3 regions of the Sphingomonas sp. Leaf23 genome follow, and region 3 is predicted to be linked to each of the others. Evidence: predicted binding sites of a transcription regulator. Region 3 holds the regulator's gene; each other region holds the start of a gene.
The links. Region 3 encodes LexA, which represses DNA repair genes until DNA is damaged. Its sites were predicted from a motif close to GTTCCNCNCTTGTTCT; they were not measured.

Region 1: ASE67_RS15550 (ATP-dependent helicase) is a predicted target of LexA. The motif match lies at 7,305-7,320, and genes of this name have one in related genera.
Region 2: radA (DNA repair protein RadA) is a predicted target of LexA. The motif match lies at 6,340-6,355, and genes of this name have one in related genera.

The regions. Positions count from the first base shown of each region.
Region 1 is NZ_LMKR01000005.1:226,365-236,659, reverse strand. Features, by position in the region: gene ASE67_RS15585 (AmpG family muropeptide MFS transporter) at 1-1,299, opposite strand, end outside; gene ASE67_RS15580 (response regulator) at 1,413-1,847, opposite strand; gene ASE67_RS18280 (pseudouridine synthase) at 2,033-3,625, shown strand; gene rsmD (16S rRNA (guanine(966)-N(2))-methyltransferase RsmD) at 3,625-4,164, shown strand; gene ASE67_RS15565 (GGDEF domain-containing protein) at 4,248-5,429, shown strand; gene ASE67_RS15560 (MFS transporter) at 5,432-6,679, opposite strand; gene ASE67_RS15555 (UrcA family protein) at 6,833-7,135, opposite strand; gene ASE67_RS15550 (ATP-dependent helicase) at 7,324-9,612, shown strand; gene ASE67_RS15545 (hypothetical protein) at 9,714-9,896, shown strand; gene ASE67_RS15540 (alpha/beta fold hydrolase) at 9,982-10,295, shown strand, end outside.
Region 2 is NZ_LMKR01000003.1:577,925-588,219, reverse strand. Features, by position in the region: gene trpE (anthranilate synthase component I) at 1-900, shown strand, start outside; gene ASE67_RS11115 (GNAT family N-acetyltransferase) at 1,062-1,499, shown strand; gene ASE67_RS11110 (DUF423 domain-containing protein) at 1,533-1,868, opposite strand; gene ASE67_RS11105 (cation:proton antiporter domain-containing protein) at 1,957-3,741, opposite strand; gene ASE67_RS11100 (iron-sulfur cluster assembly scaffold protein) at 3,741-4,178, opposite strand; gene ASE67_RS11095 (CvpA family protein) at 4,232-4,753, opposite strand; gene radA (DNA repair protein RadA) at 4,952-6,319, opposite strand; gene ASE67_RS11085 (DUF2945 domain-containing protein) at 6,433-6,645, opposite strand; gene ASE67_RS11080 (glycosyltransferase family 4 protein) at 6,739-7,881, shown strand; gene ASE67_RS18455 (hypothetical protein) at 8,113-8,253, shown strand; gene ASE67_RS11075 (DUF5935 domain-containing protein) at 8,246-9,601, shown strand; gene ASE67_RS11070 (acyltransferase family protein) at 9,598-10,295, shown strand, end outside.
Region 3 is NZ_LMKR01000003.1:781,764-792,058, reverse strand. Features, by position in the region: gene trpD (anthranilate phosphoribosyltransferase) at 1-541, shown strand, start outside; gene trpC (indole-3-glycerol phosphate synthase TrpC) at 538-1,314, shown strand; gene moaC (cyclic pyranopterin monophosphate synthase MoaC) at 1,311-1,778, shown strand; gene ASE67_RS12070 (molybdopterin molybdotransferase MoeA) at 1,932-3,110, shown strand; gene lexA (transcriptional repressor LexA) at 3,165-3,827, shown strand; gene ASE67_RS12060 (alpha-glucuronidase family glycosyl hydrolase) at 4,024-6,153, opposite strand; gene ASE67_RS12055 (endo-1,4-beta-xylanase) at 6,257-7,405, shown strand; gene ASE67_RS12050 (translocation/assembly module TamB domain-containing protein) at 7,436-10,295, opposite strand, start outside.

The DNA of each region.
Region 1 (10,295 bases), on a different contig from region 3:
GCCCGCCACCGCATCGATCACCGGCGCGCCAGCGGCAAGGTCGGCGTAGAGCAGGTTGCTGGCCGCCGCGACGATCGCACCGATCAGCAGGGTCGGCATCCGCCCCAGCAGCGCGAAAGACACGCCCCCCAGCGAGACGCCGATGATGGTCATGCCGACGCCGAAGATCTTGGACGCGAACGCCACCTCGTCGTTCGTGTACTTCAGTTCCTCCAGATAGAAGGGATAGGCGAACGGCCCCCAGATCGAATCGCACAACCGGTAGCTTAGGATCAGGCCCAGCACGATCACCACGCCGAAACCCAGCCGCCCGACCAGTTCGGCCATCGGCAGGATCAGCGCGCGATAGCCATGTTCGACGAAGCCGGTCGCGGGCGCGGCAGTGCCTTCGCCCCAGCCGAAATATTGCGCGTTGAGCGCACGGCGGTTGAGCCATGCGGCGACCAGCGCAGGGACGACCACGGTCGCGATCACGATCCACGGGCCCGTCAGCCGGGTGAAATCGCCGACGCTGGGCGGTGTCTCGCCCGCCGGGGTCCCCAGCACCCGCGCCATGAACGCGGCGATGGTCAGGATCGCCCAGCCCCAGCACAGCCCGACGATGATGAGGCCGGTACGCTTGTCCTTCGCACTGGGTCCGGCGACCGCCACGCGGTCGTCCTCGATCGCCGGGCGCGGGGTATCGGGGGCGAGCAAGGTGACCAGCAGCAGCAGCGCCATCAGCACGCCCATGACCGCATAGACCGTCTGCCACCCGATCCGGGCGGCGAGCACCAGTGCGAGCGCGCCGCCGATCAGCGTCGCGAGGCGGTATCCCAGCTGATAGATGGAGGACAGGATGCCGAGCGTCGCGCGTTCATCGGCGACGTCGATCCGCCACGCATCGATCACCACGTCCTGCGTGGCGGCAGCAAACGCACCGATCACCGCGACCAGCGCGAACCAGCCGATCGCAACCGCCGGGTCGCTGATCGCGAGCAGCAGGAAGGTGGCGGCCAGCGCCCCCTGACACAGCAGCAGCCACGACCGCCGTCGCCCGAAGCGTTCGAGCAGCGGCAGGCGCAGACGGTCGACGAGCGGCGACCACAGGAACTTGAACGCATAGACCAGCCCGATCCACGACAGCAGACCGATGGTGGCAAGGTTGATCTTCGCCTCGCCCAGCCACGCGTTCAGCGTGCCGAGCAGCAGCGTGAAGGGCAGCCCCGCCGCCAGGCCAAAGGCGAACATCGCCCCGGTCTTGCGGTTGTTCAGCCCCATACGGATCAGCGCCAGCCCCTTGGGCGCGGCTTCGGTCATGCAAGTCCTCCAGGAAGGGGCGCGACCGTAGAAGGGGTTGGCGATGGCGGCAAGGTGGGCGCGCGGCTACGCCGGACAGGCACTAGCGGCGCTGTTCGACCGTCACGCGGTGGTTACGCCACCGCGCGGAACAGGTTGAAACCGCTGGGCAGGCGGCGGGGCAGCTTGGCACCGGCGACCACCGCATCGATCGCGTCGATCGCGCTCAGCAGGTCCTTTTGCGGATAGGGTTTGGCGAGGCAGCCGGCTGCGAAATCCTGTGCCCCCTGCGGACAACTGCCGGTCACCAGCAGCACCGGCACGCCGTGTTCGTGTGCACAGCGCGCGACGTCCAGCCCGCTGCCGTCGGACAGGTTGATGTCGACCAGCACGAGGTCGAGCTTGTCCCCCGCCGCGATCGACGCGCAGGCGGCGGCGACGGTATCGACGGTCGCGCAGATCTCGAATCCCGACGCGCCCAGGAAATGTTCGGTGTCGAACGCGACCAGCGGCTCGTCCTCGACCACCAGGATCCGGTTGATGTGCCGCTTCTTGCGCCCGAACAACATAGCCCCACTCGCTTTCCACCGGGATGCAACCAGCTTATACGAAGCCTCAAACTCGCGAAGGCGACGAAGGAACCGCTTCGGCTGAAACTTTCGTCACATCGCCGCAAACGGATACGCACATCATCGTTACGCCCCCTGAATCCCCGACCGAATCCCCCCGCGAAGGCCAGCGCATCGCCAAGCTGATGGCGCGTGCCGGCGTGGCGTCGCGCCGCGATGTCGAACGCATGATCACCGCCGGGCGCGTCGCGCTGAACGGCGTGGTCATCGAAACGCCCGCGACGATCCTGCCCAACCTGAAGGGCGTTACGGTCGACGGCTCGGCCGTAGCGGCACCCGAACCCACCCGGCTGTTCCGGTTCCACAAGCCTGCCGGCACGCTGACCGCCGAGCGCGACGGCGCAGGGCGGCCGACGATCTATGACCGGTTGCCCGACGGCCTGCCGCGGCTGATCCCGGTCGGGCGGCTCGATCTCAACACCGAGGGGTTGTTGCTGATGACCACCGACGGCGAGTTCAAGCGCCGTCTGGAGCTGCCCGCGACCGGCGTCGAGCGAACCTATCGCGCGCGCGCCTATGGCGAGATCAGCCAGCAGCAGCTCGAGGACCTGATGCTCGGCATCGAGATCGAGGGCGTACGCTATGGCCCGATCAACGCGAACCTCGAACGGCGCACCGGGACCAACACCTGGATCGAGATGACGCTGACCGAGGGCAAGAACCGCGAGGTTCGCCGCGTGCTCGAACATCTGGGGCTGAAGGTGTCGCGCCTGATCCGCACGCGCTATGGCCCGTTCAACCTGCTCGACCTGGCCGAAGGCGAGGTCGACGAAATCCGCCAGCACGAGCTGGTCGCGTTCCGCAAGACGCTGGCCAACAAGCCGACCAGCAAGCCGGCACCCGAGGGGGCCGATCCCGCCGCGCTGAAAAGCTGGAAGCGCGCGACGCCGCTGCCGCGTCCCGAACCGGTGGCGACCGGCGCGCGCTTCGGCGACGAACGCCGCCCGCGCACCGAACGCGACGGGCAGCGTTCGGGGTTCAGCGGGCGTCGCCCCGACCGCGACGCGCAGGACGGCGGCGAGCGGCGCAGCTTTGGCGCGCGACCGCAGGGTGGCGAGCGCTCCGGCTTCGGCGCGCGACCGCAGGGTGGTGAGCGCTCGGGCTTCGGCGCGCGACCGCAGGGTGGCGAACGCTCCGGTTTCGGCGCACGCCCGCAGGGTGATGAACGCTCGGGCTTCGGTGCGCGGCCGCAGGGCGATGCGCGGCGCGCGGGTCCGCGCACCCATGCGACCGAACGGCCGGTCGAACCGCGTGAGGGCTTCGACCCGCTGGCGCAGGCGGGACAGACGCCGGCCGAGCGGCGGCAGCCGGGGCTGGGCGATCGACGTGCCTATGGCGATCGACCCACCGACAATCCCCGTGCCCGGCGCGCGGCGGCCCATGCCGAGCGGCCGGGCTATGACGGGGTGGCGCGGGTATCGCGCAAACCCCGCGAACAGGTGCCGGGCGACGACCGCCCGGCCCGGTCCAACAGCTTTCGGTCCAATCCCGTCCGGTCCAGTCCGGCGAGTACCGACGATGCACGCGCGCCGCGCGGGCCGGTCGACAAGCGGATGACGCAGGCGGAAGCGGCCGATGCCGATCGGGCAAGCTTCATCGACCGGCCCAAGCGCAAGCCGAGCGGCTGGGCCAAGGCCGGTCCCGCGCCGCGCGTCACCAAGGGCAAGCCGAAGGGCGGCCGCCCCGGCGGCGGCAAGCCGGGCGGGGGCAAGCGCTGATGCGGGTGATTTCGGGCCAATGGCGCGGCCGGCCGATCGTAGCGCCGAAAGGTGATGCGACCCGTCCCACCGCCGACCGCACGCGCGAGGCGCTGTTTTCGATGCTGGCCAGCCGGGTCGGCAGCTTCGACGAACTGGCGGTCGCCGACCTGTTCGCCGGATCGGGTGCGCTGGGGATCGAGGCGCTGTCGCGCGGGGCGTCCACCTGCCTGTTCGTCGAACAGGACAAGGCCGCACTCGACGCACTGCGCGCCAATCTGGCGAAGCTGGAGGTCGGCGGGGCTGATGTCCGCGCGACGTCGGTGCTGGCGCTCGGCCCCGCGCCGCGTCCGCTCGACATCGTGATGATGGACCCGCCCTATGGCAGCGGTGCCGGCGCGGTGGCGGCGGACAAGCTGGCGCGGCTGGGCTGGATCGGGCCCGCGACGTGGGTCAGCATCGAAACCGCCAAGAGCGAGGTGCTCGACCTGCCGCAATTCAGCGTCGATGCCGAGCGTAGCTATGGCAAGGCGCGCCTGACCCTGCTCCGCCTCCTCTGACCCGGCAAAAAATCCGCGCTGTTCATATTTTCCCCGAAAAATGGTGATAACGATCCCGAATCGGCAATTTGGCGGGATCGGGAATGGACAGCGCGGTATATGCCCTGATCGTCAACGCCTGCATCGCCGGGCTGTTCGCCACGGCGTTTGCGATCGTCCGGGTATCCTATCCCGAACAGCGTCACGTATCGTGGTTCATCCTCGCCTATCTCGTCGGCGGGCTGACCCCGCTCAGCGAACTGGGCGTGCGGCTGACCGATCATCTCACGGCGTTCCTGATCCTGAGCTATGGGTCGTTCCTGCTCAGCATCACGTTGTTGCAGGCGGGGATGGCCGGGCTGGCCGGGCGGAAGATCCCGGTCGGGCCGTTGCTCGCGCTGGTGGCGTTCGGCGCGGTCGATCGCGCGCTGATCTGGAACGGGCCGCGCAACGCGCTGTGGTACGAAATCGCCTATCAGGCACCGTTCCTGGTCGGAGCCGGGCTGTCGACCGTGATCGCGGTCGATGCGGTACGGCGCAAGCGGGGACCGTTGTGGCTGGCGCTGGGGATCGTGTCGGCGACGACCACGGCGCATTTCCTGGTCAAACCGTTTTTCGCCGCGACCTTCGGTTCCGGTTCGACGGCCAAGGCCTATGCCGGCAGCAGCTATGCGCTGTTTTCGCAGGCGACCGGCGGCGTGCTGATGGTTACGGCCGGATTGCTGGCGCTGTTGCTGGTCGTGCAGGCGGCGATGGGGCGGACGATATCCGAATCGGAAACCGATCCGTTGACCGCAGTCGCAAACCGGCGGGGGTTCGAGCGGCGGGCGGCCCCGCTGGTCGATGCCGCGCGCGAGACGGGCGAGCCGCTGGCCGTGATCCTGTTCGACATCGACCATTTCAAGCGGGTCAATGACGGCTATGGCCATGCGACCGGCGATGCGGTGCTGCAGGCATTTGCGCGCCTGTTGACCGGGCGGCTGCCGTCATCGGCGGTGGTCGCGCGGCTGGGGGGTGAGGAATTCGTCGCGATACTCGACCGCACGACCCTGCGCGGCGCATGGCTGGCGGCGCAGGCGGTGCGCGCGGGCATCCCGGCGATCGGCGGTCACCTGCCCCCGATCACGGTCAGCGCCGGGCTGGCGCTGCTGGAGCCGGGCGATACGCTGAACAGCCTGATCGATCGTGCCGATCGCTGGGTCTATGACGCCAAGCGCGCGGGCCGCAACCGCATCTGCCCGGTGCCGGACGCGGTCATCGACGCACAGGCGCTGCGTACCGCTTAGATTTAGCGGGTGCGCGGGACCAGCAACAGGCCGAGGATGCTGGCGATCCCCGCCGCGCCCAGCACCACGCCGACCGCGCCCAGCCCGTGCGACACCGACAGCGCCTGCGCGATGCTGGGGGTCAGCCCGCCGCCGATGACGCCGCCGACGTTGAAGCCCATCGACGCGCCGGTATAGCGCACCCGCGCCGGGAACAGCGCGGGCAGCCACGCGCCGAGCGGCCCATAGACGAAGCCCATCATCAACAGCGCGAACGACAGCCACGCGCCGATCACGAACAGCGATCCGCCGCCGACCATCGGCGCCAGCAGCACCCCCGCCAGCACGACGCCGACACAGCCGCCCGCCAGCACCCTTGCCGGGGTCGCGCGATCCGACAGCCATCCGGCCAGCGCAATGCCGGCGGCCATGAACAGGATCGCCACCAGCTGTGTCTGGAGAAACGCGCTGCGGCTATAGCCGAGCGTGGTGGTGCCGTAGCCGAGCACGAAGGTGGTCGCGATATAGTAGAGCGCAAAACAGGCGACGACGCCGAACGTCCCGGCCAATGTCGCGCGCAGATGGGCGCCGGCCAGTTCGGCGATCGGCACGGCGGCGGGCGCTTCCTGCGCCAATGCGCGGGCAAAGGCGGGCGTTTCGTGCAGCTTCACCCGCACCCACAGCCCCAGCGCGACCAGCGCCGCGCTGAACAGGAAGGGCAGGCGCCAGCCCCACGCGGCAAAATCCGCCTCCGACAGCGTGAGGCCGAGCAGCAGGAACAGCCCGTTGGCGGCAATGAACCCGACCGGCGCGCCCAGTTGCGGCACCATGCCGAACCGCCCGCGCCAGCCCGGCGGGGCATTTTCCACCGCCAGCAGCGCCGCGCCGCCCCATTCGCCGCCCAGCCCCAGCCCCTGCGCGAACCGCAGCGTGCACAGCAGCAGCGGCGCGACCCAGCCGACCTGGGCATAGGTCGGCAGGAACGCGATCAGCAGCGTCGATCCGCCCATCAGCATCAGCGACGCGACGAGCGTCGATTTGCGCCCCAGCCGGTCGCCGAAATGCCCGAACACCACCGCACCCAGCGGCCGGGCGATGAAGGCCAGGCCGATCGACAGATAGCTCGCCATCAGCTGTGCCGACGCGCTGTCGGATGGAAAGAACAGCGGCCCGAATACCAACGTCGCGGCGGTGGCATAGATATAGAAGTCGTAGAATTCGACCGAAGTGCCGATCAGGCTGGCGATCAGGATGCGGCGATGGACGCGCATGGGATGCGGTTGGGTCATGCGCCCGCGTAGCAAGTTGCCACCTTAAGGCAAGAAGCGTTCGCGCAAGCGCATTGGCACGTAATTATCGCATCTCGGCCGCGAATGTCGTCACCCCGGACTTCATCCGGAGTGACGTACCCTGGCGGGATGAACTTACTTCGCGCTGGCGACCTCCACCGGGGTCAGCTGCGCGATGCGCACCTGCGCGTCGCGGTGCATTTCCTCGCGGCAACGGCGTTCGTCGGTCACCCGGCGCAGGCCGGTCAGCTGCGACTGGCACCCGCGCTGCGCGGCGGCGTCGATGCGGGCGTCGAGCAGGCGGCGTCCTTCCGAAGAGGCGAGGTCGAGCCCGGCGACCGACACGCGTGCCGTCACCGGCTCACGCAGTTCGGCATGGGCGGCGGACGACAGGCAAGCGGCGGCGGTCGCCGCGAGGGCGAGGAAACGGATCGTCATGGGGTTGGCTCCTGCGAAAGCGTGCCCGTCGCGGCAGCGGTCGTCGGGCTTGACGCCGCCATCCACCGGCACCCGCCCGATAGCGCCGCCATGTTGCACCGCAACGAAGGGGCGATGGCAATATGATGACGGTTGAGAAACGATTTCCTTGCTTGTCGCTTTACCGTTCGTTCCCTACCTGTTCGACGATGGCCGCCCTGACTCCCCCTGCCCCGAACTCCGTCGACGCCCCGTATCTGCGCGGCCTGAACGAACCGCAGCGTGATGCGGTACTGACCACCGATGGGCCGGTACTGGTGCTGGCGGGTGCCGGGACCGGCAAGACGGCGGCCTTGACTGCGCGGCTGGCGCACCTGCTCTACACGCGAAAGGCCTATCCATCCGAAATCCTGTCGGTGACCTTCACCAACAAGGCGGCGAAGGAGATGCGCGAGCGGGTCGGGCGGCTGGTCGGCGATCTGGTCGAGGGGATGCCGTGGCTTGGCACGTTCCACGCGATCGGCGCCAAGATGCTCAGGCGACATGCCGAGCTGGTCGGGTTGCAGTCGAACTTCACCATCCTCGACACCGACGACCAGTTGCGGCTGCTCAAGCAGCTGATCGTTGCCGCCAATCTGGATGAAAAGCGCTGGCCGGCACGCAGCTTGGCTGGCCTGATCGACGGGTGGAAAAACAAGGGGATGACCCCGGCGGATGTCGATGCCGGGGAAAGCGAACGCTTCGCCAATGGCCGCGGCGGTGAATTGTACCAGCAATATCAGGACCGGTTGCAGGCGGTGAACGCCTGCGACTTCGGCGACCTGTTGCTGCACGTCCTGACGATCCTGCGTACCCACCGCGAGGTGCTGCAGCAATATCAGCAGCGTTTTCGCTATATCATGGTCGACGAATATCAGGATACGAACAGCGTCCAGTATCTGTGGCTGCGGTTGCTGGCGCAGGAGCGGCGCAACCTGTGCTGCGTCGGCGACGACGACCAGTCTATCTATTCGTGGCGCGGCGCGCAGGTCGAAAACATCCTGCGCTTCGAACGCGACTTTCCGGGCGCGAAGATCGTCAAGCTGGAACAGAATTACCGCTCGACGCCGCATATCCTGGGCGCGGCGTCGGGCGTCATCGCGCATAATGGCGGGCGGCTGGGCAAGACGTTGTGGACCGAAACCGACGTCGGCGAAAAAGTCCGCGTCATCGGCGTGTGGGACGGCCCGGAGGAAGCGCGCCGCGTCGGCGAGATGGTCGAACGCGGGCAGCGCGACGGCAAGAATCTCGACAATTTCGCCATTCTCGTGCGCGCGCAGCACCAGACACGCGAATTCGAAGAACGCTTTATCGGCATCGGCATGCCGTACCGGATCGTCGGCGGCTTCCGCTTCTACGAACGCGCCGAAATCCGCGATGCGCTGGCCTATCTGCGCGTCGTCAACCAGCCGGCCGACGACCTGGCGTTCGAACGGATCGTCAACGTGCCCAAGCGCGGGTTGGGCGACAAGGCGGTGCAGACCATCCACCGCTTCGCCCGCGCGACCGGCTCTTCGCTGATGACCGCCGCCGCGCGCATCCTCGACACCGACGAACTGACCGGCGCGGCGCGCAAGTCGCTCGGGCGGCTGGTCGGCGATTTCGCGCGCTGGCGCGACATGGCGCAGGGCCTGCCGCATGCCGAACTGGCGCGGCAGTTGCTGGACGAAAGCGGCTATACCGCGATGTATCAGGCGGAAAAGACCGCCGAGGCCGCCGGGCGGCTGGAAAACCTGACCGAACTCGTCCGCGCGATGGAGGAATATGAGTCGCTCGGCGCGTTCCTCGAGCACGTCAGCCTGGTAATGGATAACGAGGCGTCGGCCGAGGAGCCGAAGGTCACGATCATGACCATCCACGCCGCCAAGGGGCTGGAGTTCGACACGGTGTTCTGCGTCGGATGGGAAGAAGGGCTGTTCCCGTCGCAACGCTCGCTGGACGAGGGCGGCACCGCGTCGCTGGAGGAGGAACGCCGCCTCGCCTATGTCGCGATCACCCGCGCGCGGCGGCTGGCAGTGATCTTTCACGCGGCCAATCGCCGTATCTATGGCCAGTGGAATTCGTCACTGCCGTCGCGCTTCGTCGGCGAACTGCCACCCGAGCATATCGAGACCGAGACCACCATGTCGGGCGGCGAGAGCCTGTGGCGCGCGAACTGGAGCGAGCGGGCCGATCCGTTCGCCGATGTCGCGCGCGGCACCGGGCGTGGGCCGGGCTGGCAACGCGCGGCATCGCAGGGGTCGGGCTTCACCCCCACCCCATCGCGGGTGGTCGAGGCGCGGGCGAGTGCGATCAGCCTCGGCAATAAAGGCCGCGGCGACCTGTCCACCGGACAGCGCGTATTCCACCAGAAATTCGGTTACGGCACGATCGAGACAATCGAAGGCAACAAGCTGGAAGTGTTGTTCGAGACCGCCGGACAGAAACGGGTCATCGACAGTTTCGTCACGCCCGGGTAACGGCCGGTCGTTTCTGAACCGATGCTTGATGTGGATCAGCGACGGATCGAAAACAACGGCATATGCATGGTCCGCCAAGTACGAAGTACGAGGAGGGCACCATGCCGATTGACAACATTACCTATTATCGCCGCCGTCTGGCCGAATCGCGCCACCGCGCGGATGAGGCGAGCCTGCCCGAAGTGCGTCGGGTCCATGCCCAGATGGCGGAACGCTATTCGGCAATCCTGCGCGATGCCGAACGCGGCGTCGTCCGCCCGCTGCTGGGCATCGTTCCACGCTGACCGTACGGTAACGCCCGTATCGCACAGGCAACCGCACCACGGCTCACTCGTTCACGGATCAGCAATTCCAGACGAGGACCGCGCCATGCCCTATGTAAAGACCCGTGACGGCACCAACCTGTTTGTGAAGGATTGGGGCCAAGGCCGCCCGGTGGTGCTGATCCATGGCTGGCCGCTGTCGGCCGACAGCTGGGACCCGCAGGCAATGGCGCTGGCCGATGCCGGGTACCGGGTCATCGCCTATGACCGGCGCGGGTTCGGCCGGTCGGACCAGCCCTGGTCTGGCTATGACTATGACACCCTTTCGGACGATCTGGCCGATGTGCTGAAGGAAACCGGCGTCACCGACGATATCGCGCTGGTCGGTTTCTCGATGGGCGGCGGCGAGGTCGCGCGGTA
Region 2 (10,295 bases), 200 kb from region 3:
GCGGCGGCCCTGCCCGCGCCCGCGCGACTGGCGGAGGTGCCCGAACTGGCGCTTGCCCCCACCCTGCCCGCCGGCCGCTATGGCGAGATGGTCGCGGCGGCGAAGGAATATATCGCGGCGGGCGATATCTTTCAGGTCGTGCTGGCGCAGCGTTTCACCACCCCGTTCCCGCTCGAACCGTTCGAGCTGTACCGGGCGCTACGGCGGATCAATCCGTCGCCGTTTCTCTATCATCTCGACCTGCCGGGCTTTGCCTTGACCGGTTCCAGCCCGGAAATCCTGGTCAGGTTGCGCGATGGCGAGGTCACGATCCGCCCGATCGCAGGCACCCGTCCGCGTGGCAGCACGGCGGCGGAGGACGAGGCGAACCGCACCAGCCTGCTCGCCGATCCCAAGGAACGCGCCGAGCATCTGATGCTGCTCGACCTCGGCCGTAACGATGTCGGGCGGGTTGCCTCGACCGGCAGCGTGCGGGTGACCGACAGCTATACCGTCGAATTCTACAGCCACGTCATGCACATCGTGTCGAATGTCGTCGGCACGCTGCGGTCGGATGCCGATGCGCTGGACGCATTGTTCGCGGGTTTTCCGGCGGGCACGGTGTCGGGTGCGCCAAAGGTGCGGGCCTGCCAGATCATCGCCGAACTGGAGCGCGAACGACGCGGCGCCTATGCCGGTGGCGTCGGATATTTCAGCCCCGACGGATCGATGGATTCGTGCATCGTGCTGCGCACGGCGGTGGTCAAGGACGGGATGATGCACGTCCAGTCGGGCGCGGGCATCGTCGCCGACAGCGATCCCGCCTATGAACAGCGCGAGTGCGAGGCGAAGGCCGGCGCGCTGCTGGCCGCTGCACGCGAAGCGGTGGCCCAGGCGGGCAAGGTTCGTTTCGGACGATAGCGCGGAATTCGGCGAGGTTTGCGGTACGTTCAGGTTACCGCAGTAGACTATTTGGCGGCGACATGCGGCCAAATATCGGAAATCGCATGATTCGTCGGTTGGAACAGCATTCCACGGACGGGCGGGAGCAGGTGTTCCTGTCCCGAGAAGCGAGGAACACCATGGTGACTATTTGCCGTGCGACGTTGCAGGATATCGACCGGATCGTGCCGTTGTTCGATGCCTATCGCCAATTCTATGGGTACGACAGCGACCTGGACGGGGCGCGGCGGTTTCTGACAGAACGGCTCGATCGCGAAGAGTCGGTGATCCTGCTGGCAGCGGACGGCGCCGGTTTTACGCAACTCTATCCGTGTTTCTCTTCCGCGCGGATGCGGATGACGCTGATCCTGAACGACCTGTTCGTCGCTCCGGACGCGCGCGGGCGGGGCGTCGGCGCGGCGTTGCTCGACGCGGCCTGTGCCCATGCGCGGTCGGTCGGGGCAGCGCGGATGACGCTATCGACGGCGGTCGACAACAGCGCGGCGCACGCGCTGTACGTCCGCGCCGGATGGGAACGCGACGCGCAGTTTCATACCTATACCATCGGCGTCGGCTGAATCCGTTGTTCGGCGGCGACGGCTCCGGCCCGGCTATCGCCGCAGCGCGATCCAGCCAAGCCAGAGCCAGCCGACGATCATCGCCAGTCCACCGAGCGGGGTGATCGGCCCCAGCAGCCCACGCGGGCCGCCCAGCGCCATGGCATAGAGCGAACCGCCGAACAGCAATCCGCCGGCGACGAACAGCCAGCCCGGCCCGCGCGCGCCAAGGTTCATCGCGACCAGCGCGGCAATGGCGTGGGCGAGCTGATATTGCCCGCCAGTCTTCAGCCATTCCGCCGCCGGGCCGGAAGCGCCATGCGCGCCGAACGCCCCAGCGGCGACCGCCATGGCACCCGAAAGCGCAGCGGCGAGGAGCAGGAGGTTCATCGCAACAACTCCCCTGTATCGGTGACCATCGCCGTCAAACGTAGCCCAGCCACCGCGAAACCCGCGCGCTCACCGATCGGCCGCCTCTTCATTCCGCGTCGCCCTGTAGCGCGTCCGACGTCGCGCCGACGCGGGCATGGGTGAAGATCATGTCGCGGCCCTGTTTCAGATCACCGGTTTCGGACTGCTGCGACAGGCGTTTCGCATCGGTCTTGCGGTACAGATCCTCGGTCCGGTCGATCTCGCCATCGTCCACGCCGACGCTGACCATCGCCGCGCGCGCCATGGTGACGGCGGAATCGAGCACTTCGCGGAACACGCCCTGTACCGGAGCACCGGCTAGCTTGACGACCGAGCGCCGGTCATAGGCGCGCACGAAAATGCCGGCATTGGGAAACGCCTGATGGATCGCCTCGATCGTGTCGGTTTCGAACGGGTCGCCATCGACGCAGAACAGCAGCAGCGCGGCATCCTGCGCCCCGGCGAGGCGCAGCAGGTCGATGCGGGTGCCGTCGCCATAATAGACCTTCATGCCGAAGCTGTCGGCGATCTCGATCATCTCGACATCGCGGTCGATGACGGTGACGCTGATCCCCTGCGCCAGCAGCATCTGGGCAACGGTCTGTCCGAAGCGACCATAGCCGGCGACGACCGCACTGGCGCCGTCGTGGCGCGGACCTTCGGGCGTTTCGCCGCGTTTTCGGGCGGGGTCCGCGCGGAACTTGCGCGTCGCCATCATCAGGAACGGCGTGGTGGCCATCGACAGCGTGACGATCGCGCCGAACACGCTGGCCGCTTCCGGCGCAATCAGCAGCGCGTTCTGCGCCTGTGCGAACAGGACGAAGCCGAATTCACCGCCCTGGCTGAGCAGCAGGCCCAGCGCCAGCGCGCCGCGCCACGGCATCCCGAACAGCCGCCCCAGGCCGAAGATCACCAGCCCCTTGGTCGCGATCAGCGCCAGCGCCATGCCGATGACGAACACTGGCCGTTCGACGATTGCCCCCAGATCGAGCATCATGCCGACCGCGAGGAAGAACAGCCCGAGCAGGATCGAGCGGAACGGCTCGACATCGGCCTCCAGCTCGTGGCGGTACGGGCTGTCGGCCAGCATCACGCCGGCGATGAATGCACCCAGCGCCGTCGACAGGCCCAGCGCCTGCATCACCGCCGCGCTGGCGATGACGGTGAACAGCCCGGCGAACACGAACATCTCGCGCTCGCCCATATTGCCGATCAGGCGGAACAGCGGGCGCAGCAGGAAACGTCCGGCAAGGATCAGCCCGACGACCGCGCCTACGGTCCACAGCGCCAATTGCCACCCCGGCGGGCCACCGGCATCGGCGGGATTGCGCGACAGCGCGGCGACGATGGTGATGAGCGGGACGATCGACAAATCCTGAAACAACAGGATCGCAAAGGCGCGTTCGCCGAACGGCGTCTTCATGCGGCCGGCCGATTGCAGCATCGGCAGAACCTGCGCAGTCGAGGACAGCGCCAGCGGCAGGCCGAGCGCGATGGCCGCGGCCCAGCTGAAATGGGTGGCAAGCCAGACGACGCCGGTGATTGCGACGCCGCACAGCACGACCTGCAACAACCCGAGGCCGAAGATGTCGCGCTTCATCTGCCACAGGCGCGAGGGCGACAGTTCCAGACCGACGAGAAACAGCAGCAGCGTGATGCCGAGCTCGGCAATGGCCAGCTTGGATTCGGCATTGCCGACCAGCCCCAGCACCTGCGGCCCGACCACCGATCCGGCGACGAGATAGCCGAGCGTGGCACCGAGGCCCAGCTTGCGGAAAATGAGAACGAAGACCAGCGCCGCGCCCAGCAACGGCGCGAAATCATGGAGCAGCGACGCGGTGCCGTGTTCCATCAGGCGGCGGCCCGCTGACCGGCGGCCTGTGCGGCGGCTTCGGCGGCGGCTTCGAAGGCCAGGCGGATCGAGGCATGGCGCGCGCTGTGCGGGCGGGCCGGTTCGAACAGCGTCAGGCCGGGCCAGTCGGGCACATCCCCCTCCCCGGCCAGCCATGCGGACAGCGCATTGCTGGCGACGGCAAGCTCGGCAGGGGTCTTTCCGACAATTTCTCGCGCCAGCAGCGCCGACGATGCCTGCCCCAGCGCGCAGGCCCGCACCAGCATGCCGACGCCGGTGACGCGACCATCATCGCCGAGCGCGATATCGACGGTTACCCGGCTGCCGCAAACGGCCGAGCGTTTTTCGACGGAGGCTTGCGGGTCGGAAAGGCGGACGGCCTGCGCGGTTTCGGCGGCAAGGCGGAGGATTTCGGTATTGTACAGGTTTGCGCTCACCGGCCCGATGTAGGGCGGGTTCGTGACGGTGGCGAGTCGCGGGGCGCCTTTTTCTATTCGCCGAACACCGGTTCGCCCCGCCGGCGGCGATCGATGAAGTCGACGACGCTGATGCTGGTGGCGTTGAGCAGCGGATAGGTGCGCGCGTTCTTGATCCACAACGGGCGACGCGTCGGGCCGCCACCGATGAAGTCGGCGGCAAGCAGCAGCAGCAGGAAGGCGAGGCTAACGAGGATCAACCCCTTCAACGCGCCGAAACCGAAGCCCAGTGCCCGATCGACCGGCCCCAGGACCGAGGCACGGGTGCGCGCGCCCACGGCGTTGGCGACCAGCCGCCCGGCAAAATAGCCGGTGCCCGCGATCAGCGCGAACGCCAGCGTCGCCGCGCCGCCCGCCGTACCGGTCGGCCCGACCAGCGCGGCGGCGACGGTCGTGTGGAACAGTTTCAGCAGCAGCACGACCAGCGCCCATGCGCCCAGCGACAGGACTTCGGTGACGAAGCCGCGCAGAAAGCCCAGCACGGCCGCGCCGCCGACGGTACAGAGGACGGCGATGTCGAGCGAGGTCAGGCCCATGGGCGAGGCTATGCCGGGCGGCGGGGGGATTGTCGAGGTGGTGGTGTCTATCGCATCACTGATCCTCCCCGGCACGGGGAGGGGGACCAGCCGCAGGCTGGTGGAGGGGGCGTTCCGCGAACGGAACCGTGGTGGACGTGGACAGCCCCCTCCACCATCGCCTTCGGCGACGGTCCCCCTCCCCGTGCCGGGGAGGATTTAGCGGCCCAGCATGTAATCCACGAACCTCGGCAAATCCTTGAACCCCGACAGCTTGATCGCCCCACCCTCCGCCTGCGCTGCAGGTGCCAGCGCGCGGGAAAAGCCGAGCTTGCCCGCCTCCTTCAGCCTCAGCGCACCGTGCGCGACCGGCCGCACTTCCCCCGACAGCGCGATTTCGCCGAACACGATCGCGTCGGATGGGATCGGCCGCTCGGACAGTGCCGACACCAGCGCCGCCGCGACGGCGAGGTCGGCGGCGGGGTCGGTCACGCGATAGCCGCCGGCGATGTTCAAATAGACTTCGGCGGTAGCGAACGCCAATCCGCAGCGCGCCTCCAGCACCGCAAGGATCATCGCCAAGCGGCCCGAATCCCAACCGACCACCGCCCGACGCGGGGTTGCGCCGGACGCCAAGCGGACGGTCAGCGCCTGCACCTCGACCAGCACCGGCCGCGTACCTTCCAGCGCCGGGAAGACGACGGTGCCGGTGACATTCTCGTCACGGCTGGTCAGGAACAACGACGAAGGGTTTGAAACTTCGGACAATCCTTCGCTTTCCATCGCGAAGACGCCGATCTCGTCGGTCCCGCCGAAGCGGTTCTTGACCGCGCGCAGGATGCGATACTGGTGGCTGCGCTCGCCCTCGAACGCCAGCACGGTGTCGACCATATGTTCGAGCACGCGGGGGCCGGCGATCGACCCGTCCTTGGTGACATGACCGACCAGCACGACGGCGGTGCCGCGTTCCTTGGCGAAGCGGATCAGTTCTCCCGAGGAGGCGCGGACCTGGCTGACCGTGCCCGGTGCCCCTTCGATCAGGTCGCTGTGCATCGTCTGGATCGAATCGATGATTAGCAGGTCGGGCGCGGCCGATCCGCCGAACGTCGTCAGGATGTCGCGCACCGACGTTGCCGCCGCCAGTTGCACCGGTGCATTGCCAAGCCCCAGCCGACGCGCGCGCAGGCGGACCTGATCGGCCGCCTCTTCGCCCGAGACATAGGCAACGCCCTTCCCCGCCAACGCCAGCCTGGCGGCGGCCTGTAGCAGCAGGGTCGATTTGCCGATGCCGGGATCGCCACCGATCAGCGTCGCCGATCCCTCGACGAACCCGCCACCCAGCGCCCGGTCGAGCTCGGCGATTCCAGTCTGGAGACGTTCCGGCAACGCGATGTCGGTGTCGAGGCCCGAGAGCAGGATCGGCCGTCCACCGCTTTGCAGGTTATGCCGCGCGGAAAAGGGCGTGACGACCGCACCGGCATCCTCGACCAGCGTGTTCCAGTCGCCGCAGTCGGCACATTGCCCCGCCCATTTCGAGGAAACCGATCCGCATTGCTGGCAGACATAGCGCTTCTGGGGTTTGGCCATGCGCGGGCCGTAGCAGACGGGGAACGAAAGGGGAATATCCACCACGCGTCGCGTGGGTGGACACCCCCTTCACCATCCTGCGGATCGTACCCCTCCCCGTACCGGGGAGGATTTTAGTCGAGTTCGCTGCCTCTTTTCAGAACCTTGGTGCCGTCTTCCTGTTCGATCAGATAAGCGGGGTTTTCCTTCGTACCGTTTTTCACGACCTTGCTGCCCTTGATCGTGCGCTGGACGCGCTTCTCGAAGCGTTCCTCGACCTTGCCCTCGGCCGTGCCGTTGCCCCACGTCCATTTGACGGTCTGACCCTTCTTGTAGCTGTCGCTCATCGTGTCCGCTCCTGTTTGTCAGGCGGGTCAACCCGTTGCGGTGGCCAAGCGTTCCGGTGGCGTGACCGGCGTTCCGGCGCTATGGGCACGCGGATGAAGCCTTCCCAGCTCCGCGTCGCGATGTTCAGCGGAAACTACAATTATGTCCGTGACGGTGCCAACCAGGCGCTGAACCGGCTTGCGCGCCACCTGCTCGACCATGGCGTCACCCTGCGCGTCTATTCGCCGACGACCGACAAGCCGGCCTTTCCCCCGACCGGCGATCTGGTCAGCGTACCCGCCTACGGAATGCCCGGCGGGCGCGGCGAATATAAGCTGGCGCGCGGCCTGACCGCAAAGACGCGCGCCGATCTGGAAGCGTTCGCACCGAATATCGTCCATGTCTCCGCGCCGGACATTCTCGGCCACCGGGCGCTCAGCTGGGGCCGGGACAAGGGGATCGCCACGCTCGCCTCGCTCCACACCCGGTTCGAAACCTATCCGCAATATTACGGCATCGGGTTTCTGGAGCCGGTAGCAGTCGCCCTGTCGAAGCGGTTCTACAATCGCGCCGATCAGGTGATGGTACCCGGACGCGGCATGGCCGACCTGCTGCGCGAATGGGGCGTCACCTCGCCGATCGGCATCTGGTCGCGCGGGGTCGATCACCAGCGGTTCAGCCCGGCGATGCGCGACCTCGACTGGCGGCGGTCGCTGGGCATCGGCGATGACGAGGTGGCGGTCAGCTTCCTCGGGCGGCTGGTGCTGGAAAAGGGGCTGGATGTCTTTTCCGACGTCGCCACCGAATTGCAGCGGCGCGGCGTGAAGCACCGCATCCTGGTGATCGGCGAAGGTCCGGCGCGCGACTGGTTCGCCGAACGCGTGCCGCATGCCGTATTCGCTGGGTTTCAGGCGGGCGACGATCTGGGCCGCGCGGTCGCGTCGATGGACGTGTTCTTCAACCCATCGATCACCGAGACGTTTGGCAACGTCACGCTGGAGGCGATGGCCGCCGGCGTGCCGGTCGTCGCCGCGCGCGCGACCGGCGCGGTGGGCATGGTCGAAGACCGCACGACCGGCTTCCTGGTGCCACCGCGCGACGTGCCGGCCTATGCCGATGCGATCGCCCGGCTGTGCGAGGATGCCGACCTGCGCTGGCGCATGGGGCTGGCCGGGCATGAGGCGGCGAAGGGCTATCGCTGGGATACGGCGAACCAGTCGGTGCTGGACGCGTATCTGAAGATCGTTCGCGGGTAGCGGCGGCGCTGGGGCCGCGACGTTGCGGTATGGATTCTCGTCTTCGCGGGAATGACGACTTGGTGATCTGAACCCCTTCTTCGTCACCCCGGACTTGATCCGGGGTGACGGGTGGTTGGGCGTGGGAGTGACGGGAGGGCGGCGTGCCTGGCCCCTGCTCCGCCAATCGCTTAACGTCGCATCAACCCGTATCCGCTAGTGCTGCGGGTGACGTTGAGGGTTCCCGCGCCGATGATCGACAATTTCTCGCTGGGGCTGACCCATTTGCTGATGCTGTTCGCGGCGTGGCGGTTGCTGCGGCGGCCCGACCTCGACGACGAACGGGTGCGGGACGACAGCCCGCGTAAAGGACGGGATCGCTTCGGTGCGTGATCTCGTCTTCGTCGCCTTTCTGGGATTGTTGTTCGCGGCCGGGTTTCGCAAGCCGTTCGTGTTCGTGCTGACCTATGTCTATATCGACATCGTATCGCCGCAGCGGCTGACCTATCTCCTGCTCAATTCGATCCCGATCTCGCTGATCGCGTGCGGCCTCGCCGTGCTGGCGTGGGTTGCGGTGGACGACAAGCGCGATACGCGGATGGCGCCGCGCCAGCTCCTGATGCTCGCCCTGCTGCTCTATTGCTTCTGGACGACCAAGACCGCCGATTTCCCGGTCGAGGCGCAGTTCAAATGGGAATGGGTGTGGAAAGCGCTGGCCTTCGCCATCTTCCTGCCGCTGACGCTGCGCACCAAACTGCGGATCGAATCGCTGCTGCTGTTCATGGTGCTGTCCGCCGCGTCGATCATCATCGTCGGGGGGATCAAGACGCTGGGGTCGGGCGGCGGGTACGGCGAACTCAACCTGATGGTGTCGAACAATGCCGGCCTGTACGAAGGGTCGACGATCTCGACGGTCGCCATCGCGATCATCCCGCTGATCCTGTGGTTCAGCAAATTCGGCACGATATTCCCGCCCGACTGGCGGGTACGCGCCTTCTGCTATGCGCTGATCTTTTCGTGCATGTTGATCCCGGTCGGCACGTCGACGCGCACCGGGCTGCTGTGCATCGTCCTGCTCGGCGTGCTGATGCTGCGCGACGTGAAGCGGCGGCTGACCTATCTGGCGCTGGCCGGCGCGGCGGGGTTGATGGCGGTGCCGTTCCTGCCATCGGCCTTTACCCAGCGGATGGAGACGATCGGCACCTACCAGTCCGATGCTTCGGCCTCGACCCGCCTCGCGGTGTGGATGTGGACGCTCGAGTACGTGAAGCAGAACCCGTTCGGCGGGGGCTTCGTCGCCTATCTTCAGAACCGCATTCGCTATGAAAAGGTCGCGGTCGTCGGCGAGGGCGGCAACCAGACGGTCGAGCGCAGCCTCGAGGTCGATGCCGGGCGCGCCTATCACTCGGCCTATTTCGAAATGCTGGGTGAACAGGGCTATCCGGGCCTCGCGATCTGGCTGCTCATCAACCTCGGCGGGCTGTTCCGAATGGAGGTGCTGCGGCGGCGCTATGCAAAGGCGGCGGAGGATGAGGCGTGGGTCGTGCCGTTGGCGGCGGCTTTGCAGAACGGGCACATCGTCTATCTGTTCGGCGCGAATTTCGTCGCCATCGCCTTTCAACCATTCGTCTTCATGCTGATCGGCGCGCAGATCGGGCTCGACACTTATCTGGCGCGCAAGCGATCCGAACGGGCGTGGAACCCGATCCAGCGTCGCAGGAAGGAGGCGGTCACCGCATGAACGAGTTGAAGGCGCTGACCGGTGCCCGCGGGCTTGCCGCCTGGTGGGTCGTGCTGTTCCACCTGCGCGGATCAATGGCGGAAATGCATCCGGGGATCGAATCCGCCATCGCCAAGGGCTATCTGGCGGTCGATTTCTTCTTCCTGCTGTCGGGCTTCGTGATCTGGCTGTCATGGGGGCGCCGCTTTGCCGAGGGTGGATTTCCTGTCGCCGGCCGGTTCCTGTGGAAGCGGATGGCACGTATCTGGCCGCTGCACCTGTTCGTATTGGCCTGTGCGGTCGCGCTGGCAAGCGTGCTGGCGGCGACCGGGCGCAATATCGACCGCTTTCCCTTTGCCGAACTGCCGCTCCACGTCATGCTGCTGCAAAGCTGGGGGTTCGTCGATCCGCTGAAGTGGAATGATCCGGCATGGTCGATCTCTGCCGAATCCGCCGCCTATCTGCTGTTCCCGCTGCTGGCGGTTGCCATCGATTGGCGGAAATTGCCGAGCGTGGTGCTGGTCGGGTTCGTCGCGGTGCTGCTGTTCGGTATCCTGCCGCTATGCGGTCAGGATGGCCTGGGCAGCGACCTGCAACGCTTTGCGGTCGTACGCTGCGTGATCCAGTTCGCGGCCGGGACCGCGATCGGCGCACTGTGGCTGCGCTGGCAAGGGTGCGACCGCATTGCGGCGATCGCGGTGCTCCTCGCGCTCGG
Region 3 (10,295 bases):
CAACCACCATCCGGCGATGAAGCGCATCACCCCCATCCGCCAGCGGATCGGGCGGCGCACCATCTTCAACCTGATGGGCCCGCTCGCCAATCCGGCACGCACCACCCGCCAGCTGATCGGCATCGCCCGCCCCGATTACGCGGCGGTCTATGCCGAGGCGATGGAACTGCTCGGCGCTGAAACCGCACTGATCGTGTCGGGGGAGGAGGGGCTGGACGAAATCTCCGGTGCCGGCCCGACCATCGTCGTGCCCGTCGGCATGACCATGGCCGACCGCATCGTGCCGGAAGACGCCGGCCTGTCCCGCCACCCGATCAGCGCGATCCGCGGTGGCGATGCCCATCACAACGCCGCCGCGCTCCGCGCGCTGCTGCGGGGCGAGAAGGGTCCCTATCGCGACGCGGTGCTGCTCAACGCCGCCGCAGCGCTAATGATCGCCGATACCGCCACCGACCTGACAGACGGTGCCCAACGCGCCGCCGAGGTCATCGATTCGGGCGCGGCCGACCGCCTGCTCGACCAATGGATCGCCTATTCATGACGATGCTCGACACCATCCTCGCCACCAAGCGCGCCGAAGTCGCCGCCCGCAGCGCCCGCGCCAGCATTGCCGACCTCGACGCACGCGCCAGCGAACAGAGCGCCCCGCGCGGCTTCCGCGCCGCGCTCGACGCCCGGCCCGGCCACGCGCTGATCGCCGAGATCAAGAAGGCCAGCCCGTCCAAGGGGCTGATCCGCGCCGATTTCGATCCCCCGGCCCACGCCCGCGCCTATCAGGCCGGCGGTGCCGCCTGCCTCTCGGTCCTGACCGATATCGACTATTTCCAGGGCGCCGACGAGTATCTGGTTGCCGCCCGTGCCGCGTGCGACCTGCCGGTGCTGCGCAAGGACTTCAACGTCGATCCCTGGCAGGTTGCCGAGGCCCGTTCGCTCGGTGCCGACGCGATCCTCATCATCGTCGCCGCACTATCCGACACGCAAATGGCGGAGATCGAAGCCGCCGCGATCGAGCGGGGCATGGACGTGCTGGTCGAGGTCCACGACCGCGCCGAACTGGACCGCGCGCTGGCGCTGCAGTCGCGGCTAATCGGGGTAAACAACCGTAATCTCAAGGACTTCTCGGTCAGCTTTGAGCGGACCTATGAACTGGTCGGCCATGCCCCCGCCGGCTGCACCTTTGTCGCCGAAAGCGGCCTGACGTCCCGCGCCGATCTCGATGCGATGGCCGAACACGGCGTCCGCTGTTTCCTGATCGGCGAGGCGCTGATGCGGCACGCCGATGTCGAGGCGGCGACGCGGGCGATGATCGCTTGAGCCTGACCCATCTCGACGCCGATGGCAGCGCGCGCATGGTCGATGTCGGTGGCAAGGTTGCGACCCGACGCCAAGCCATCGCCACCGGCCGCATCGTGATGGCCGCCGAGGCGCTGACCGCGATCCGCGACGGGCTGGTGAAAAAGGGTGACGTCCTCGCCGTCGCCCGCGTCGCCGGCATCATGGCGGCCAAGCGCACCAGCGACCTGATCCCGCTGTGCCACCCGCTGCCGCTGACCAAAGCGTCGGTCGATTTCGCATTCGAAGCCGACGCAATCCGCGTCACCGCAACGGCCGCGACCGATGGCAAGACCGGGGTGGAAATGGAAGCGTTGACAGCAGCTTCCACCGCACTCCTCACCATCTATGACATGGCGAAAGCGATCGACAAGGCGATGGTGATCGACGGCATCTGCCTGCTGGAAAAGCAGGGCGGCAAGTCCGGAGACTGGGTTCGGGGCTAAGCGCCGGTTTCCCGCGCGGCGGCGGTGCAACCACCTCCACCCCAACCGTCACCCCGGGCTTGACCCGGGGTCCCGCTTCTTACTTCTCTCCGAACGAGAAACCGGAACCCCGGATCAGGCCGAGGGTGACGATCAGACGCAAAGGCCCAGCGCATGTCCCTCCTCCCCGTCGCCGAAGCGCAGGCCCGCATCCTCGCCCTCGCCCGCCCCGCGACACCCGAAACCCTCCCCCTGACCGAAGCGCTCGGCCGCTTTGCCGCCGCCGACATCATCTCGCTGCGCACCCAGCCCGCCCGCCCGCTCTCGGCGATGGACGGCTACGCGATCCGCTTCGACGACCTGCCCGGCCCGTGGGAAGTGATCGGCGAAAGCGCCGCCGGTGCCGCCTTTCCCGGCACCGTCGCCGTCGGACAGGCGACCCGCATCTTCACCGGCGCGGCGATGCCCGCCGGCACCGATTGCGTGCTCGTCCAGGAGGAGGCGACGCGCGACGGCACCCGCCTGCACCTGTCAGGCGAAGGCCCGGTACGCGGCGGCAATGTCCGCCGCGCCGGCCTCGATTTCCGTGAAGGCGAGCTGCTGATCGCCGCCGGCGATCGCATCACCCCCGCCCGCGCCGCACTCGCCGCGATCGCCGGTCACGGCATGCTGTCGGTCGGTCGCCGCGCCCGCATCGCCATCGCCGCGACCGGCGACGAACTGGTCCCCGCTGGACAGGCGTTGCGCGAAGACCAGTTGCCTGAGTCCAACGGGCTGATGCTCGCCGGCCTGCTCGCCGACCTGCCCGTCGAGCGCATCGACCTCGGCATCCTGCCCGACCGGATGGACGCGCTGGTCGATGCGTTCACGGCGGTCGACTGCGACCTGCTGGTCACCACCGGCGGCGCATCGGTCGGCGACCATGACCTCGTTCGCCCCGCGCTGGCGGCGGCGGGCGGCGAACTCGATTTCTGGCGGATCGCGCTCAGGCCGGGCAAGCCGATGCTGGCGGGCCGGCTGCGCGACGCCGCCGTCCTCGGCCTGCCCGGCAATCCGGTGTCGTCGTTCATCACCGCGTTGCTGTTCGTCCGCCCGCTCGCCGCCCGCATCGCCGGCGCCGCCGACCCGATGCCCCGCAGCACCCGCGCGGCCCTTGCCCATCCGCTGCCGGCCAATGGTGCGCGGCAGGACTATCTGCGCGCCACGCTGATCGATGGACAGGTGTCGACCGCCGCCATTCAGGACAGCTCGATGCTGCGCACGCTCGCCCGTTCCGACTGCCTCATCGTGCGTGCGCCCCACGCCCCGGCGGCTGATGCGGGCGACTCGGCGGAAATCCTGCAACTCGCTTGACGGCTTATAAATCGTTTCCTATTGGTTCCACGTCTGTTCCGACGGAGGACGTTTATGCTGACGCGTAAGCAGCACGAGTTGATCTGCTTCATCGACGACCGGTTGAAGGCAACCGGGGTCTCCCCCTCGTTCGAGGAAATGAAGGAAGCGCTCGACCTCAAGTCGAAGTCGGGCGTCCACCGCCTGATCTCGGCGCTGGAGGAACGCGAATTCATCCGCCGCCTGCCCAATCGCGCCCGCGCGTTGGAAGTGCTGCGGATGCCCGACCGCCCGGTCGCGAAGAAGCCGGTGGCAAAGCCTGCCGCAGCACCCCGTGTTGCCCCGCAACCGGCCAACGATGTCGTCGAGCTGCCGTTGCACGGCCGCATCGCTGCCGGTGTCCCGATCGAGGCGATCGAGGGGCAGGCGACGCTACCCGTTCCCGCCGCGTTGCTCGGTGCCGGCGATCACTACGCACTCGAAGTGGCCGGGGATTCGATGGTGGAGGCCGGCATCCTCGACGGCGACTATGCCCTGGTCCGCCGCACCGAAACCGCACGCGACGGCGAAATCGTGGTCGCGCTGATCGAGGATAGCGAGGCGACGCTGAAATATTTCCGTCGCGAAGGCGCGATGATCCGTCTCGACCCCGCCAACCGCAGCTACGACCCGCAACGCTACCGCCCCGAACAGGTGCGGGTGCAGGGCAAGCTGGCCGGACTGCTGCGCCGCTACTAATTCGCAACAGCACATTTGATCGCGAAAACGCGGCGAGTGTGAACTTTGTGAACTTTGGCCAAATAGCCTTTGGCTGACAGTCACTTAGCCAAAATGCTAAATCACGGGTGCTGGTCCGTTTGACGCGGACCAGTGAACTTACCGTCACCCCGGCCTTGCGCCGGGGTCCCCCTTCTTCGTTAGAACAGCGGAAACCCTACCGCCCATTCCCTGGCGCATAGGGGGTCCGAACCGCCTTGTACCACGCCAGCGGATGCGCCGGCGGCACCACACCTGCCGGCAACGCCCGCCCCGACACCTGGGCGAAATAGGCGATACAGGCATCCCGCCACCACTGCGCCTCGGCCCGCTGGATCGTCAGGAACTGGCTGACCTCGGCATGGCGCTGGTCATCCACCTTTCCTTTGAGCGCCGCCCACTGCCCCTGCATCGCCGCGACCTCGGCCACGCCCCGGTCGTACCGCCCGACCAATTCCTCCCACAGCGTCCGCCCCGACGCCATCCGCCGCTCCCACGGCACATGGTGGAACCACAGCAACAGGTCCTCGGGCACCGTCGCCGGATCGCCCCACCGCTTCGCCAGCGCCGGTGCATATTGCCCGACCGCATCGCTACCGCTCCGCGTCCGGTCGAACCCAACCCCCACGCGGTCGGCCTTGTGATAATAGACCGGGTTCCAATCCGGCCGCGCCAGATCGTCGACCCATGGCCCCGGCCCGTAATGATGCCCGGTCGCGAACAGGTGGTGCAGCCCCAGCGGCATCATGTAATCGACCACCGCCTGCCGCGACCGCAGCATCATCGCCGCCACCGGCTCGGCCACCGCCTGCCCCCACGTCATCGCCGCCCAGTCGCGCGCGATGGCGTCGGCTCGATCGTCTGGGTTCCACGCCAGCCGCCCAAAGGCATACCAGTTCGCCTGATCGAACTGCGACCCCGACCAGTTGCGATCGCTCCCGACATTGGCCACCCCCGCCATCCCGCTCAGCCCAACCGGGCGCGCCAGCACGTCGGCAACGGTCACACCCTTTCGCGGGCGCCAGGTGTCGCTCCGCAACACCTCCTCCCACATCGGCCCCAGATAGGCGAGGTGGGTGGCGAACCCCAGATACTCCTTGGTGATCTGCACTTCCATCATCAGCGGCGTGCGCGGCATCGCCCCGAACAGCGGATGGAACGGCTCGCGCGGCTGGAAATCGATTGGCCCGTTCTTCACCTGCACGATCACATTGTCTGCGAACGTCCCGTCGAGCGGCTGGAACTCGCTATAGGCCTGCTTCGCACGATCCTCCGGCTTGTCATGGGCATAGACGAACGCCCGCCACATCACGACCCCGCCATGGGGCTTGAGCGCGGCGGCCAGCATGTTTGCCCCCTCGGCATGGCTCCGGCCATAATCCCCCGGCCCCGGCTGCCCCTCCGAATTGGCCTTCACCAGAAAGCCGCCGAAATCGGGGATGCGGGCATAGATTTCGTCGGCCTTCGCCCGCCACCACGCCGCGACCTGCGGGTCGAGCGGGTCGGCGGTCTTCAGGCCCCCGACCTCGATCGGTGCCGAAAACTTCGCTGACAGGTAGACGCGGATGCCCCATGGGCGAAAGATCACCGCCAACCGCTCGACCTTCTCCAGAAACGCCGGGGTCAGCATATCCGGGCTGGCATTGACGTTGTTCAGCACGGTCCCGTTGATCCCGACCGACGCATTGGCCCGCGCATAATCGGTATAGCGCGGGTCGCTGAAGCCCGGCAGTTTCTGCCAGTCCCACAGCGATTGCCCCGCATAGCCACGCTCGACATAGCGGTCGGGATTATCCCAATGGTTCAGCACCCTGAGCGCCAGCCGCGGCCGTTCGACAATCGACAGCCGGTCGAGAGCCTGCCCGGTCTGGACAATCCGCAACAGCTGGAACGCGCCATACAGCACCCCCACCGGCCGGTTCGCCGCGATCACCGTGATGGCATGCCCGTCGACCACCGCCGACCGCAGCACATAGCCCTCCGGCCCTACTTCCGACAGCGGCAGGCGCAACGCCGCGATCCGCCCCGACCGGGCAGTCCCGATCAGAATTGCCCCGTCCGCCACCGCACCGGTCGCAACCTGCCGACCGGTCAGCCCCGACAGTCCGCGCTCCAGCTCCGCCGCCGCGTGCGCGATCGTGGCATCCTGCTCGTCCCTAACGACCACCCTCGCCTTCACAGCGACCGCCGCCGCCTGCGATGTCGGCAGCGTCCGATAGCGCAGCCACAGGTCATAACCGTCCTCGGCATGGGCCGGCGCCGTCCACGCCATGCACAGCAGCACCGCCCACCCGATCGCTCTCAGCATCCTGCATCCCTTCCTCCCGTCTGACCGACGGCGTTGACTCGGGGATATCATCCCGGACATGGTAACGCTACCACGTCGAAGAACGTGGGAATGGGAGAGCCTGATGACCATGATCGATCGCCGCAGCATATTGGCCGGAGGTGCCGCGATGTTGGCCGCGCAAGGCGTGTCCGCAGCCGCGGCGGTATTGACGCCGAACGCCGCCGCCGCACAGCGCGGGCGCCGCTTCGGCTCCGCCTTCGCCTGGGCCCCGCCCGGACGCGACGCCGCGTCGTTCAACAATCCGGCCTATGCCGCGCTGCTGCAACGCGACTGTGCGGTGCTGGTCGCCGAAAACCAGATGAAGTGGCAGGCGCTCCGCCCCGCCGCCGACCGGTTCGACTTTGCCCAATTCGACGCGATGGTCGATTGGGCGATGCGGCACGGCTTCGCGATGCGCGGGCACACGCTCTACTGGGCCTATTCAAAGTGGTTTCCGGCGTGGCTCAACAACCAGGACTTCGGGCAGCGCCCTGCGACGGCAGCGGCGGGCATCCTCGACCAGCATATCGAGACCGTCACCAAACGCTATGGTCGCAAGATCGACAGCTATGACGTGGTGAACGAGGCGGTCGATCCCGATAGCGGCGACTTGCGCGAAACGTCGCTGTCGCGGGCGATGGGCGGGACGGCCAATGTCCTCGACCACGCCTTCCGCACCGCCCGCGCCGCCGCGCCGCATGCCGAGCTGGTCTATAACGATTATATGAGCTGGGAAGACGGCAACGAGAAGCATCGCGCCGGCGTGCTGTCGCTGCTGGAGGCGTTCCGCAAGCGGGGCACGCCGGTCGATTCGCTGGGCGTGCAGTCGCATATCGGCCTGTTCCAGCCGACCACCGATGCCGGTGCGGTCGCCCACCGGCTGGAACCGGAATGGCGGCGGTTCCTCGACCGGGTGGTGGCGATGGGATACCGGCTGGTCATTACCGAATTCGACGTGCGCGATCGCGGCCTGCCCGTCGCTGTGGCCCCACGCGACCGCGGCGTCGCCGACTTTACGCGCGCCTATCTGGACATCATGCTGTCCTATCCGCAGCTGGGCGACGTCCTCGCCTGGGGCCTGAGCGACCGCTACAGCTGGCTGCGCGGGTTCGAACCGCGTCCCGACGGTGCAGTCGCGCGCGGCTGCCCCTATGACATGGAGCTTCGCCCCAAGCCGCTGCGCGATGCCATGATCGCGGCGCTGGCCGGCGGCGTGCCCCGCAAACGCTGAACCGGCGGCGGTGTCACCCGCCGCCGCCCATCAATAATCGCGGCTGTAGCGCAGCGATGCGTTCGACCCGCCGAACGATCCGGTCTGCGACAACAGGCTCAGCGTCTTGGTCAGCGCGATCTGAATCTGCGTGGCGGTAAAGCCGCGCGCGTCGGTGATGATCTCGACATAGATATCGTCGGTCAGGTACTTGCCCGCCGCCAGCGACGTACCACGCCCGCTCGCCTCATCGCCGCCCATCACGCGCAGCCGGTCGAACCCGGTCGCCGAGCGCAGCTTGCCCAGGGGATTCAGTCCGCCGCCGCCCGAGCCGCGCAGCGAGTTCAACGCCGCCGCCAGCTGGATCGCCTCGGTCGCCGACAGGTTCGTCACCGAACTACCGAACAACAGCCGCGACAGCACCTCGTCCTGCGCCAGCGACGGCGTGGAGTTGAACGCGATCTGCGGTGCCTGCGCGGTGCCCGACACGTTGATCGTGGCAGTGATCCCCTCGGCAGTGGTCGATGCGACGATATCGATGACGGGGTTCATATAATCCTCGCCCTCGAACCGGATCATGCCGCGTTCGACCTCGAACCGCTTGCCGGCGAACGAATAGGTCCCGCGCACGAGCTGCAACTGCCCGTTGATCGTCGGTGCGGCGGACGTGCCGGCGACGCGCAGGTTCGCCTGCCATTCCGATTCCAGCCCCATGCCCGACACGAACAGCCGGTTGTCGGCTCGCACCCGCAGCGCGAGGCGGAACAGGCCGGCAGATACCGCCGCCTGCCGCTGCTGCACGGCGTCCGGCCGGTTCGCATCGCTCTTGCGCCGGACCCCGGTCAGCTCCGGTACTTCGGCCGCACCCTGGCGAATGATCTGGTACCGTGCCTCGGGGATGATGATATCGCCCGAGATCAGCCCGCCGTCGCGCCCGTTCTGGATACGGATATCGCCGGTCGCCGATGCACCCAGTGCGTCGCTCCGCGCGAGCTGGGCATTACGCAGCTGTGCCTTGATATCGATCGGAAAGCCACTGTTGGCCGCCAGCCCGACCGTGCCCTGTGCCGCGACCGTCCCTTCGCCGGCACGCGCCCGCATCTGGGTCAGTTCGAACCGATCGTTGGTGAACCGCCCGTCGATGCCGAGATTGGTCAGCCGGGTGCCCAGCGTCTCATTCTCATAGGTCAGGTTGTTCGCCCGGACGATGCCGGTCAGCTGCGGTGCCTGCACCCGTCCGCCGAAATCGGCGGCAAGGCCGATCGGTCCCGACAATTGCTGGTCGGCCAGCCCTGCGAAGGAGAACAGCACGCCCGCCGGTCCATTGTACCGGATACCGCCCGACAGCGGCGCCGCCAGCATCCGCATGACCCACGATCCGCTGCCCGGCGGCAGCGGCCGGAGGTTCGCGACCATCCGCCCCACCGTCGTCGTGCCACGTCGGATCAGCGCCCGTCCGCTGCCGCCTTCGGGACGAAGATCGCCGGCGAAGACGATATCGACCGGTTCGGAGATCGAGGCGAGGCTGGTCCGCTGGAAATTGCGGATGGTCAGCCGGGCATCGGCGCGCGGGAAGCTCTGATCCGCCGCCTGCGCGAAATCGAGGCTGCCGGTCGCGGTGCCGCCAAGGCCGGTATCGGGGACGAAGGCGTTGACGATGCTCAGGTCCAGCCGGTCGAGCCGGGTCTGGATCGACATGCCATTGCCATAGACACCCGCCGCACGGATCGAACCCTGCGCGAAATCGATACGGGTCGGATACAGGCGATAGCCGCCCGGTACCGAAGTGATCCGCGCCGGATTGACCGTCTTGAACGGGATCGAATTGGCCACACCCTGCAACGCGACCAGATAGTCGTTCGGCCGGAGCCGCGCGTTGGCCGCGACCCGGAACGGGACGCCCGAAGATCCTTCGGCGAACAGCTGCGCCGTTCCGTTGCCGCCGCGATAGTTGATCTTGGCGCGGCTGCGCTGGACCACGAAATCGCCCATCGACAGGTTGGCGACCTGGGCGTCGGCGACGATTTCCGGCTGGTCGTACAGCACCGCGCTGCCGGTCACGATCGCGCGACCGATCCGCAGGCCCATATTGCCAGGGATCACCGCGTTCGATGCCTGCGCATTGACGTCGGCGCGCTGAAACTTGCCCTGCGCCGACAAGCGGGCGATGCCCGCGACGCCCGATCCGGCGAAATTCACCCGGCCCGCGAACGGCCCGGCGTCGGTTGCTTCGATCCGGCCGTCGATGTTCATGCCGGCAAAGGTCGCCGACCGGATGTCGGCCGCCAGGCGCGGCGCCGTCGACAGCAGCACGTCGGCGCGGAACGGGCCGTAATCGGTGTTGCCCGTCGCCTGGATCGCATAGCGATCACCCTGCCCGCGCACCCGCGCCTCCAATCCGATCAGCCCGACGCCGACGCCCGGTCGTGCGGCCTGCAGCAGCACCTGCGGCGCGGCGACGGTGCCGGTCACCCGTGCGGTGAGCGGACCATATTGCGTCGAATAGGCACCGGCATCGAACAGCAGCGGCCCGGCCGGATCATACCGGCCTGATCCGTTGGTGATGCGGAACTGCGGCGCGTTCATCCGCACATTGGCAAAACTGACGATCCCGTCCGGCCCCACCCCGACATCCGCCCGCGTGGTGGTGACATTGCCGCCCAGGAAGTTGCGGATGCCTTCGTTGAACAGCCGCGTCGTCTGCGCCACGACCCGGCCCTTGATCCCGAAGCCGCCATTCGGCGCGGCGTAGAGGCTGGCATCGGTCGTCAGGTTCAGGATGCCGATGCTGGCGACCTCGTAATCGTTGATCCGCCCCTTGAGCGCGCCGGTGTAGCGCCCGGTTGTCAGGTTCGCGGCGACGATCGCGGTCGCATCGATCCGGTCGGATCGGATGCGCAGATTGTCGGAC